DNA from 2 places in the Rhodoferax sp. RT5P35 genome. Region 2 is predicted to be linked to the other one. Evidence: predicted binding sites of a transcription regulator. Region 2 holds the regulator's gene; the other holds the start of a gene.

Region 1 (5,536 bases), on a different contig from region 2:
GGCCGAAATCTTGCGCGCCATCGAGGCCATGGAACAGCAGTACGGCCTGGCCTGCGCCAACGTGTTCCACGCGGGCGACGGCAACCTGCACCCGCTGATCCTGTTTGATGCCAATGACCCCGACCAGATGCACCGCTGCGAGCTGTTTGGCGCCGACATTCTGGAAACCAGCGTGCGCCTGGGCGGCACCGTCACCGGCGAGCACGGCGTGGGGGTGGAAAAGCTCAACTCCATGTGCGTGCAGTTCAGCGCGCCCGAGCGGGAGCAGATGTTTGCCGTCAAGCGCGCCTTCGACCCGGTAGAGCTGCTGAATCCCGGCAAGGTCATCCCCACGCTGCAGCGCTGCGCCGAATACGGCAAGCTCACCGTGCTGCGCGGCATGCTGCCCTTCCCCCACCTGCCCAGATTCTGATGAACGACCCCATCCTACAGCGCCTGATCGACCAGGTGCGCAGCACCCACAAGCCCTTGGCCATCCAGGGCGGCAACACCAAGCATTTTTATGGCGAGATATCCCGCGGCGAGGTGCTGGACATACGGCCTTTGAGCGGCATCAGCAGCTATGAGCCCAGCGAACTGGTCGTCACCGTCCGGGCAGGCACGCGCCTGGCCGAGCTGGAAGCCCGGCTGGCCGAGAAGGGCCAGTGCCTGCCCTTCGAGCCGCCCCGCTTCGGCCCTGATGGCACAGTCGGCGGCATGGTCGCTGCAGGCCTGTCCGGCCCGTCCCGCGCCAGCGTGGGCTGCGTGCGCGACTACGTGCTGGGCACCACGGTGTTGAACGGCCAGGGAGAGGTACTGAGCTTTGGCGGCCAAGTCATCAAGAACGTGGCGGGCTACGACGTGTCGCGCGCCATGGCCGGGTCGCTGGGCGTGCTGGGAGTCATCTGCGAGGTGTCGTTGAAGGTACTACCCATCGCCACGGCCACCGCCACGCGGATATTTGCCATGGACGAAGCCGCCGCTTTGAAACAACTCAACGCCTGGGCCGGCCAGCCGCTGCCCATCCACGCCAGCGCCTGGCACCACGGCCAGTTGCACCTGCGGCTGGCGGGTGCGCAGGCCGCCGTGAATGCGGCCTGCGCCACATTAGGCGGCACGATAGTGGAGCCCGAAATCGCCGTTAGTTGGTGGGACAGTGTGCGCGATCACCAGCATGCGTTTTTCCGCCTGGACAGCAACCACTTGGCCAAGGGCGAGCACCTGTGGCGCATCTCGGTGCCCGCCACCACCCCGCCGCTGGACCTGCCGGGCGTGCAGTGCATCGAATGGGGCGGGGCGCAGCGCTGGCTGCGCGGCCAGGCTACCGCCAAACAGGTCCGCGCAGCAGCGGTCAGGGCCGGTGGCCACGCCACTCTGTTCCATGCCGCCGCGCCACGGGCACAGATTTTTACCCCGCTGTCGGAGCCGCTGCAGCGCATCCACAAAGGCCTGAAAACCGCCTTCGACCCCCGGGGAATCTTCAACCCTGGCCGTATGTACCCCGGGCTATAAAAATGCAAACCACCTTATCGCCCGAGTTCAAGAACACCGCCGATGGCCAGGCCGCCGAGGCCATACTGCGCAAATGCGTGCACTGCGGCTTTTGCACCGCCACCTGCCCCACCTACCAGCTGCTGGGCGACGAGCTGGACGGCCCGCGGGGCCGCATCTACCTGATGAAACAGGTGTTGGAAGGGGCCGAGGTGACCCGCAGCACCCAGCAGCACCTGGACCGCTGCCTGACCTGCCGCAACTGCGAATCCACCTGCCCCAGCGGCGTGGAGTACGGCGCGCTGGTAGATATCGGGCGGCGCATCGTCGATGCCCGGGTAGAGCGCCCCACCCTGGAAAAGGCCGCCCGCTGGCTGCTCAAGGAGGGCCTGACTTCGCCGCTGTTTGCCCCGGCCATGAAGACGGGCCAGGCCCTGCGCCCGCTACTGCCCCCGGTGCTGAAGAAAAAAGTGCCTGCTGCCCAGCCCGTCAAGCCCTGGCCCACCCGCACCCATGCCCGCAAGGTGCTGATGCTGACCGGCTGCGTGCAACCGGTCATGATGCCCAACATCAACAGCGCCACCGCCCGCGTGCTGGACGCCGCCGGTATCCAGACCCTGGTGGCCGAAAAGGCCGGTTGTTGTGGCGCACTGCGCAGCCACTTGGGCGACCACGCCGGTGGTCTGGAGGACATGCGCCGCAACATCGACGCCTGGTGGCCGCTGCTGCAAACCCATAAGCCGGAGGCCATCGTAATGAACGCATCCGGCTGCGGCGTGATGGTCAAAGACTACGGCCACGCCCTGGCCGCCGACCCGGCCTACGCCCACAAGGCCACCTTGATCAGCGCGCTGACCCGCGACCTGAGCGAACTGCTACCCGATTTGGTAGAGGCCCTGCGTGACAAGGTGAAGGTCGGTGACGTCACCCAACTCGCCTTCCACCCGCCCTGCACCCTGCAACACGGCCAAAAGCTGCGCGGCGGGGTCGAGGCGCACTTAGGCGCGCTGGGCTTCAAGGTACAGATAGCCGGATCAGAAAGCCATTTGTGCTGCGGCTCGGCGGGCACCTACTCGGTGCTACAGCCCACGCTGGCATACCAGCTGCGCGACCGCAAGCTACAAAACCTGGAGCCGCTGGGCGCGCAAGTGATCGTCTCGGCCAACATTGGCTGCATCCAGCACCTGCAAAGCGGTACAGCCACGCCGGTACGGCACTGGGTGGAGGTGCTGGACGAAGCTATCGTTTCACACTAAATCGGCCTCTAGCGCATATTCTGCCTACGCTAGATGCTATAGAAACCGTAGTATCAATCCACCAGCGCCGTGGTGACGCTGATGTCGCCTTCTAGCACCCGGTGGATCGGGCATTTATTGGCGATCTCCAGCAGTTTGGCACGGTCTTCGGGCGTGATGTCGCCTTCAATGTGCAGGCTGCGCTGGAGCTGGTAGCGCACCCGTCCGTCTTCGGTTTTGCCTTCCACGTGGCTAATGTCCACCCGCAGGTCGGTCACGGCCAGCTTGCGGCGGCGGATGTACAGCTCCAGCGTCAGCACGGTGCAGGCGGCCAAGGCCGAATCCAGCAGGTCGTGCGGATCGGGGGCCAGGTCGTCCGAACCCAGGGTTTTATCGACATCGGCATGCCAGGCGTGGCGGCCGTTGGTGAGGGTGGTGAGTGCGCCTTGGGCGCGGTGCAGGCGGGCTTGGATGGGCATGGGGGAATTCTGGTAGGTGGATGGGTAGAGGCACTGTACAACCCACTATTGAACTTCGCGCCCCATCGCCACTCCTAGTAATTACCCGTATTGCAAGTGCAATAAAGCGCACTTAGCACTCGGACCCATAGAGTGCTAATATTGATGCTTAGAGAAAAGGAATCTGGTATGAACCTTCAAACTGGAACGATGTCTTCCGCGCTGGCAGCCCCCAATCCCTGGGCGATGGTGCCGCCGCTAGGCAACCTCGACGCATATATTTCGGCAGTCAACCGCATGCCCATGCTCACCCTGGAGCAAGAGCAGCAGTTTGCCCGCCAACTCAAGAACGACCACGACGTCGATGCAGCAGGGAAGCTGGTGATGTCCCACCTGCGCTTGGTCGTCTCCGTGGCCCGCCAGTACCTGGGCTACGGCCTGCCGCACGGCGACCTGATCCAGGAAGGCAACGTTGGCCTGATGAAGGCCGTGAAGCGCTTCGACCCCGACCAAGGCGTGCGTCTGGTCAGCTACGCGCTGCACTGGATCAAGGCCGAGATGCACGAGTACATCCTGAAAAACTGCCGCATGGTCAAGGTAGCCACCACCAAGGCGCAGCGCAAGCTGTTCTTTAATCTGCGGTCCATGAAGCAGGGTTTCAAGTCCGACTCGGCGGCTATGGATGGTGCCACCCACCGCGAGACCCTGAGCGAGTCTGAAATCGAGTCGATGGCGACCCAGCTCAAGGTCAAGCGCGAAGACGTGATCGAGATGGAAACCCGCCTGTCGGGTGGCGACGTGATGTTGGACCCCGGCCCGAGCGACGACGGCGAAGACAGCTACGGCCCGATCGCCTACCTGGCCGATACGCACCAGGAGCCCACCGCCCTGCTAGAAGCCCGCGACCGCGACTACCTGGCGGGCGACGGTATCCAAAGCGCCCTGGAAGGTCTGGACGAGCGCAGCCGTCGGATTGTGGAAGAGCGCTGGCTGAAAGTGGCCGACGATGGCTCCGGCGGTATGACGCTGCACGATCTGGCCGCGGTCTACGGTGTCAGCGCCGAGCGGATTCGCCAGATCGAAACGGCGGCCATGAAGAAGATGAAAAAGTCGCTGGCTGAATACGCCTGATCGTTGGATTGGCCCGGTAAAAAAAGGACCTCACGGTCCTTTTTTTACGCCTTCTGTTTCAGTAAAAGCTTCAAATCCCCAGCCAGCGCCGCCGCGCCGCCGCCGTAGCGGGCATACAGGCGCAAGCGGCCCTGGGTGTCGTACACATAGCTGCCCGCGGAGTGGTCCATGGTGTAGCTGGTAGGCGTGGGGCCGTCCACTTTTTTGTAGTACGCCTTATAGTCTTTGGCCACTTTGGCCAACTGCTCGGGTGTGGGGATCAACGCCAAAAACGTGGGATCGAAATTGGCCATGTAGGCCTTGAGCACCGCAGGTGTGTCGCGGGCCGGGTCTACCGTGACGAAGATACCTTGCAGCTTGTCGCCATCGGCACCCAGGGATTTTTTAACCTCGGCCAACTCGGCCATGGTGGTGGGGCATACGTCGGGACACTGGGTGTAGCCAAAAAACACCACCACCAGCTTGCCCGCGAAGTCTTTGATGCTGCGCGTCTGGCCGTTGTGGTCGGTGAGCTGGAAGTCTTTGGCGTAGTCGGCCCCGGTCAGGTCAATCGCAGCAAACTTGGGCGCAGGTTCAGAACAGGCAACGAATAGGCCGCTAACGCATACAGTACCTACGCCAGCAGCTATAAGTTTAAGAGCATTTCGTTTGTGCATAGTTAATTTCTTAACGCCCCAGCATGCGCAAGAACGCACCCCCGCCAGAGATGCCGTGGAACCGGCTTTGCCGGGCCACCAGCATCGCCCCCTGCAAGGGGGTTGGCGAAAAGCGCTTGCGCTGTAGCCTGGGGGTGAGAGCAGTTGCTTGCATGGTCAAAACAGGTAGTGGTCTACCAAGAGTGCGGCGAACAGCACGCTGAGGTGGATAAGCGAGAAGCGGAAGGTTTTGCGCGCCAGTGCATCCGAGTAGTTGCGCCACAGCGCAAAGCCGTAGCCGCAAAAGCCCAGGCTCAGCACCATGGCTACGGCCAAGTACAGCCAGGAGCTCATGCCGTAGATAAAAGGCATCAGACAGCCCGCGAACAGCACCAGGGTGTACAAAAACACCTGCAAACGGGTGAATTCGTTGCCGTGCGTCACCGGCAGCATGGGCAGGCCGGACTTGCGGTAGTCCTCCACCCGGTACAAGGCCAGCGCCCAGAAGTGCGGCGGGGTCCACAGGAAAATGATCAAAAACAGGATCAGCGCCTCGGGGCCGACGTTGTCGGTCATGGCGGCCCAGCCCAGCACCGGCGGCATGGCA
Region 2 (5,536 bases):
ACTTGAACCAACGACCAAAGGATTCAGGTTTGTATAGGTTTCCCTATTCCCTGGACTATCTCATCACCCGCATCACGACCTAGGTCGCATGTAAGGGTGCCGGGCGCTCGTGGGGTGCTTATCGGATTGGCTCCTCACACCCTAGTCTCTGCACCTTCTCGCTTACCAGTCTTACGACTTGCCTTCAGCGAGCTTGGCTCAGGATTGCCGGGCCTTTTTTGACGAGGCTGACGGTTTCCCTGAGTTCACCCGGTTTTCCACTGGCGCTCTCACACCAGGGTCACCTATTCGATGAGTCCTCTGCTCTAACCAACTGAGCTAACGGCCCACTTTCTACACAACAAAACTTCAACGGTAGCCGGACCTGAGTCCGTGACGCCGCTATCAAAGCAGATGCCGGTTGCAATGAGGTTGCAGAACTCCCTCTATATGGGAAATCAACAACGCTTCGCACCCGCTCTACTTCCTATCAATTTTTGCATAAGTTCTTTTAGATCAATACCTTGCGCTTGATGTTGTCAGCGACGGCGAAAAATGGCATCTAAGTTTATTTCGCGACACCCATTGATTATGAGTCCTCTGCTCTAACCAACTGAGCTAATGCCCCACACAACTCGACATTTTACTGCGGGTAAAAGCTACTACTTCTGGTGGCTTAGCGCGTTGCTGACCAGCTTGGAGGTAATGTCCACGATCTGGATCATGCGGTCGTAGGCCATGCGGGTGGGGCCGATCACGCCCAGGGTGCCGACGATCTGACCGTCTACCTCGTAGGGGGCGCTGACGATGGACAGTTCTTCGAACGGCACGACCTGGCTTTCGCCGCCAATGTAGATGCGTACGCCTTCGGCCTGGCTGGAGATGTCCAAGAGCCGCATGATCTGGGTTTTTTGCTCGAACAGGTCAAAGGCGCGGCGCAGGTGGCCCATGTCGCTGGAGAAGTCGCTCACGGCCAGCAGATTGCGTTCGCCGGAAATGACCACCTCGTCCTGCTCGCGGGTGAGTGCGTCGGAGCTGGCGTTGACGGCGGCCTGCATCAGGCTGGCGATTTCGCCGCGCAGGGTTTCGACTTCGTTCTTCAGGCGTTCGCGCACCTGCTCGATGGACAGGCCGGCGTAGTGGCCGTTGAGGTAGTTGGCGGCTTCCACCAACTGCGAAGAGGTGTAGTCGACTTCGGTGAAGATCACGCGGTTTTGCACATCGCCTTCGGGCGAGACGATGATAACCAAAAAGCGCTTGTCCGACAGGCGTAAAAATTCAATATGCCGAAACACCGAGGTGCGCCGCGGTGCCATCACCACGCCCACAAACTGCGACAAGCTAGACAGCAGATTGGCCGCGTTAACGATGACCTTTTGCGGCTGCTCGGCGACCAGCTTGGGATGCGCCAGCGGGCCGGGCTGCGCGGTGAGCATGGTGTCCACAAACAACCGGTAGCCGCGCGCCGTGGGGATGCGCCCCGACGAGGTGTGCGGGCTGACGATCAGGCCCAGTTCTTCCAGGTCGGACATCACGTTGCGGATGGTGGCGGGCGACAGGTCCAGCCCCGAGGCTTTGGAGAGCGTGCGCGAGCCTATGGGCTGGCCATCGGCGATATAGCGCTCGACCAGCGCTTTCATTAACAACTTGGCACGTTCATCGAGCATGGCTATATTTTAGTGATGTAATTTGTGCATGAAATCACAATTCCGTCACGTTGCGCTCTTCGGCAAATACGCCGCGCCGGGCACTTACGCAGCCAACGCCTCGTCGCGCCAGATACTGGAAGAGATTGCACAGTTTTTAACCAGCCAGGGCTGCGAGGTGGTGGTGGATGCGGAAACCGTGGCCAACACCGGCCTGACCGGCTACCCGGCGCTGGATATCGCGGCCATTGGCCAGCGCTGCGACCTGGGGCTGGTGGTGGGTGGCGACGGCACCATGCTGGGCATTGGCCGCCAACTGGCCCGCTACGGGGTGGCGCTGATGGGCATCAACCAGGGACGGCTGGGGTTTATTACCGACATTCCGATCGAGTCCTACGCATCCACCCTGCTGCCGATGCTGCATGGCACCTTCGAGGAAGACCACCGCAGCCTGATGCACGCCCGCGTGATGCGCGCCGGTGTGTGCGTGTTTGACGCGCTGGCGCTGAACGACGTGGTGGTGAACCGCGGCGCCACCTCGGGCATGCTGGAGCTGCGCGTGGAGGTGGATGGCCGCCTGGTGGCGAACCAGCGGGCAGACGGCCTGATCATCGCCACGCCCACCGGCTCCACCGCCTATTCGCTCTCGGCGGGCGGGCCGCTAATGCACCCGTCCATCCCCGGCTGGGTGATGGTGCCGATTGCCCCACACACATTGACAAATAGGCCGATTGTGCTTGCAGATGCTGCAGAAGTAGCTATTGAATTAGTAGCAGGGCGCGATGCCAGCGCCAACTTCGACATGCAGTCGCTGGCCTCGCTGCAGCACGGCGACCGCATCGTCGTGCGCCGCTCCGAGCACCGAGCTCGCTTTTTGCACCCCCAGGGCTGGAGCTACTTTGACACCTTGCGCCGCAAACTCCACTGGAATGAAGGCTCTTAAAGTTATGACGACGGTGAACATATGGCTTTGAAACGCATCACCCTGCGCGACTTTGTGATCGTGCGCGAGCTGGATCTGGAGCTGGACACCGGCTTCAGCGTGCTCACCGGCGAAACCGGCGCGGGCAAATCCATCCTGATCGACGCGCTGCAACTGGCCCTGGGCAGCCGCGCCGATGCGGGCACGGTGCGCGAAGGCGCGGCCCGGGCCGACATCAGCGCAGAATTCGACAGCCTGCCCGCCATCAGCCGCTGGCTGGACACGGCCGGGTTTGACCAGGCCGACAGCCTGCTGCTGCGCCGTACTGTCGACGCGCAAGGCAAAAGCCGCTCCTGGATCAACGGCAGCCCCGCCACCGCCACCCAGTTGCGCGAGATCGGCGACCAACTGCTCGACATCCACGGCCAGCACGCCTGGCAAAGCCTGACCCGCCCCGACACCGTGCGCAGCCTGCTGGATGCCTACGCAGGCAGCAGCACCCGCGCACTAGAGGCGTTGTGGACCCAGTGGCGCAGTGCCCAGAAAGCCCTGGCCGATGCCCAGGCCGCGTGCGACTCGCTGCAGCAAGAGCAGGAGCGCCTGGCCTGGCAGATTGGTGAAGTGGGCAAGCTCAACCCCGGTGCCGACGAGTGGAGCGAGCTCAACGCCGAGCACACCCGCCTATCCCATACCCAAGCCCTGCTGGATGCAGTGCAAACCGCCATCGACGCGCTGGAAGGAGACGATGCCGGTGAAGATTCGGGCGCCTTGGCCGGCTTGTCCCGCGCCCACACTGCGCTACACAATCAAGAGCACATAGCGCCCGAATATGCTGCGCTTGCCGAGGTTTTGGCATCCAGCCTGGCGCAGGCCGAAGATGCCGCCCATTCGCTGCACGCCACCCTGCGCAAAACCGAGCAGGACCCGGCCCGGCTGGACGCGCTGGACGACCGCCTGTCCCAATGGGTGTCGCTGGCCCGGCGCTACAAACGCACTCCCGCCGAGCTGCCCGCACTGCTGGCCACGTGGAAAACCGAGCTGGCCCGGCTGGACGCTGCCGCCGACAGCCAGGCCCTGGAGGCCGCCGAGCGCAAGGCCCAGGCCGCCTACCGCGCCGAGGCCACGGCGCTGGGCAAAGCCCGCGCCCTGGCTGCCCCCCGCCTGGCCAAGGCCATCACCCTGGCCATGCAGGGCCTGGGCATGCAGGGTGGCCAGTTCCAAGTGGTGCTGCAAAAGATAGAGCCCAGCGCCAGCGGGCTGGAAGAAGTGCAGTTTCTGGTGGCCGGGCACGCAGGCAGCACACCGCGCGCGGTGGGCAAGGTGGCCTCTGGCGGCGAGCTGTCACGCATCGCGCTGGCCATTGCGGTCACTACCAGCGAGCTGGGCACGGCGCAAACCCTGATTTTTGACGAGGTAGATTCCGGCGTGGGCGGTGCCGTGGCCGAAACCGTGGGCCGCCTGATGAAGCAGCTGGGCCGCGACCGCCAGGTACTGGCCGTCACCCACCTGCCCCAGGTCGCCGCCTGTGCCGACCACCACCTGGTGGTGGCCAAGCAGCGCGACGGCAAAAGCACAGTCAGCAGCGTGGCCTTGGTACTGGGCGAACAACGCGTGGCCGAAGTTGCGCGCATGCTCGGAGGCGAAAAACTATCCAGCACTACGCTGGCCCATGCCAAGGAGATGCTAGGCGAGCCATGAAACTTGAAATTGTTTTGATCACAGGGATGTCCGGCTCGGGCAAGTCGGTCGCCCTGCACGCACTGGAAGACGCGGGCTATTACTGCGTAGACAACCTGCCGCCCGAACTGCTGCTGAGCTTCGTGAAGCTGGAGCAGACCCAGGGCGCGAAAAAGGTGGCCATCGCCATGGATGTGCGCAGCGCCACTGCCCTGCCCCTGGTGCCTCAGCACCTGGAGACGCTGCGCAAGCAGGGGGTGCACATCAAATCGCTGTTTCTGGACTCGGCCACCGACACGCTGGTTCGCCGCTACTCCGAAACGCGCCGCAAGCACCCGCTTTCGCGCTCCGAGCGCATCGACCAGCAACACGCCCTGGTTGAAGCCATAGAGTTGGAGCGCGAGCTGCTGGCCGACCTGCGCGAAAAAGCCCACGTGATCGACACCAGCTTCATCCGCGCCTCGCAGCTACAGGGCTACATCAAGTCGCTGATCGCCGCACCCGAGGCGCAGCTGACGCTGGTGTTTGAGTCCTTCGCCTTCAAGCGCGGCATTCCGGTGGATGCCGACTTTGTGTTCGACGTGCGCATGCTGCCCAACCCGCACTACGAACCCGACCTGCGCGCCCTGACCGGGCGGGACGACGCGGTGGCGGCGTTTTTGCGCCAAAGCCCCGACGTGGCGCAGATGTTCAACCACATTGACAAGTTTTTGACCCACTGGCTGGAGCCCCTGGCGCGCGACCACCGCAGCTACGTGACGGTGGGCATTGGCTGCACCGGCGGGCAGCACCGCTCGGTGTATCTGGTGGAGCAACTGGCAGCGGCTTTCGGCAAGCGCTGGGTCACACTGAAGCGGCACCGCGAACTGGATGCGCGGGGCGACCTCCCGCCTCTATCAGGTGGCGCCACCGTTTTTTAAGCCTTTTAGGCCTCTAGCGTAGTCAATACCTACGCCATTAGCTATAAATTAAGTAGCAGACAAGAGTTTACGGATGGGTGCGGGCAAACCCATGTCAACCCAGCGCTGGGCCTCAACCCAGTCACCGTGCAGGCCGGGGCGCGCATCCTGCGGCCACTGGATTTGCACCGGGTGCAGGTACAAATCCTTGTGCGTCAGCACGTGCAGAAACACGGGCAAGTCATCCAACACCGCAGCCCCCACCGACGCAGCCAGGGCCTCACGGCTGTCGAACACCGGCAGACAGTACAACCCCGCCCACACGCCCGCATCGGGCCGCCGCTGCAGCCACACACGCCCGGCGGCATCTTGCGCCCACAGCAGCCACCAGGATTCGGTGCTGCGCTTGAGCT

Evidence for each region. Region 2 encodes HrcA, which represses chaperone genes, less so after heat shock. Its sites were predicted from a motif close to TTAGCACTCNNNNNNNNNGAGTGCTAA; they were not measured.
Region 1: a site for HrcA is predicted at 3,297-3,323, ahead of rpoH (RNA polymerase sigma factor RpoH). Genes of this name have one in related genera too.

The regions. Positions count from the first base shown of each region.
Region 1 is NZ_JBWMAX010000006.1:38,695-44,230, forward strand. Features, by position in the region: gene AC097L_RS10785 (FAD-linked oxidase C-terminal domain-containing protein) at 1-412, shown strand, start outside; gene glcE (glycolate oxidase subunit GlcE) at 412-1,491, shown strand; gene glcF (glycolate oxidase subunit GlcF) at 1,494-2,726, shown strand; gene AC097L_RS10800 (OsmC family protein) at 2,780-3,184, opposite strand; gene rpoH (RNA polymerase sigma factor RpoH) at 3,353-4,294, shown strand; gene AC097L_RS10810 (SCO family protein) at 4,339-4,950, opposite strand; gene AC097L_RS10815 (hypothetical protein) at 4,961-5,104, opposite strand; gene cyoE (heme o synthase) at 5,107-5,536, opposite strand, start outside.
Region 2 is NZ_JBWMAX010000020.1:56,225-61,760, reverse strand. Features, by position in the region: gene hrcA (heat-inducible transcriptional repressor HrcA) at 642-1,646, opposite strand; gene AC097L_RS22480 (NAD kinase) at 1,675-2,568, shown strand; gene recN (DNA repair protein RecN) at 2,590-4,245, shown strand; gene rapZ (RNase adapter RapZ) at 4,242-5,144, shown strand; gene mutY (A/G-specific adenine glycosylase) at 5,193-5,536, opposite strand, start outside.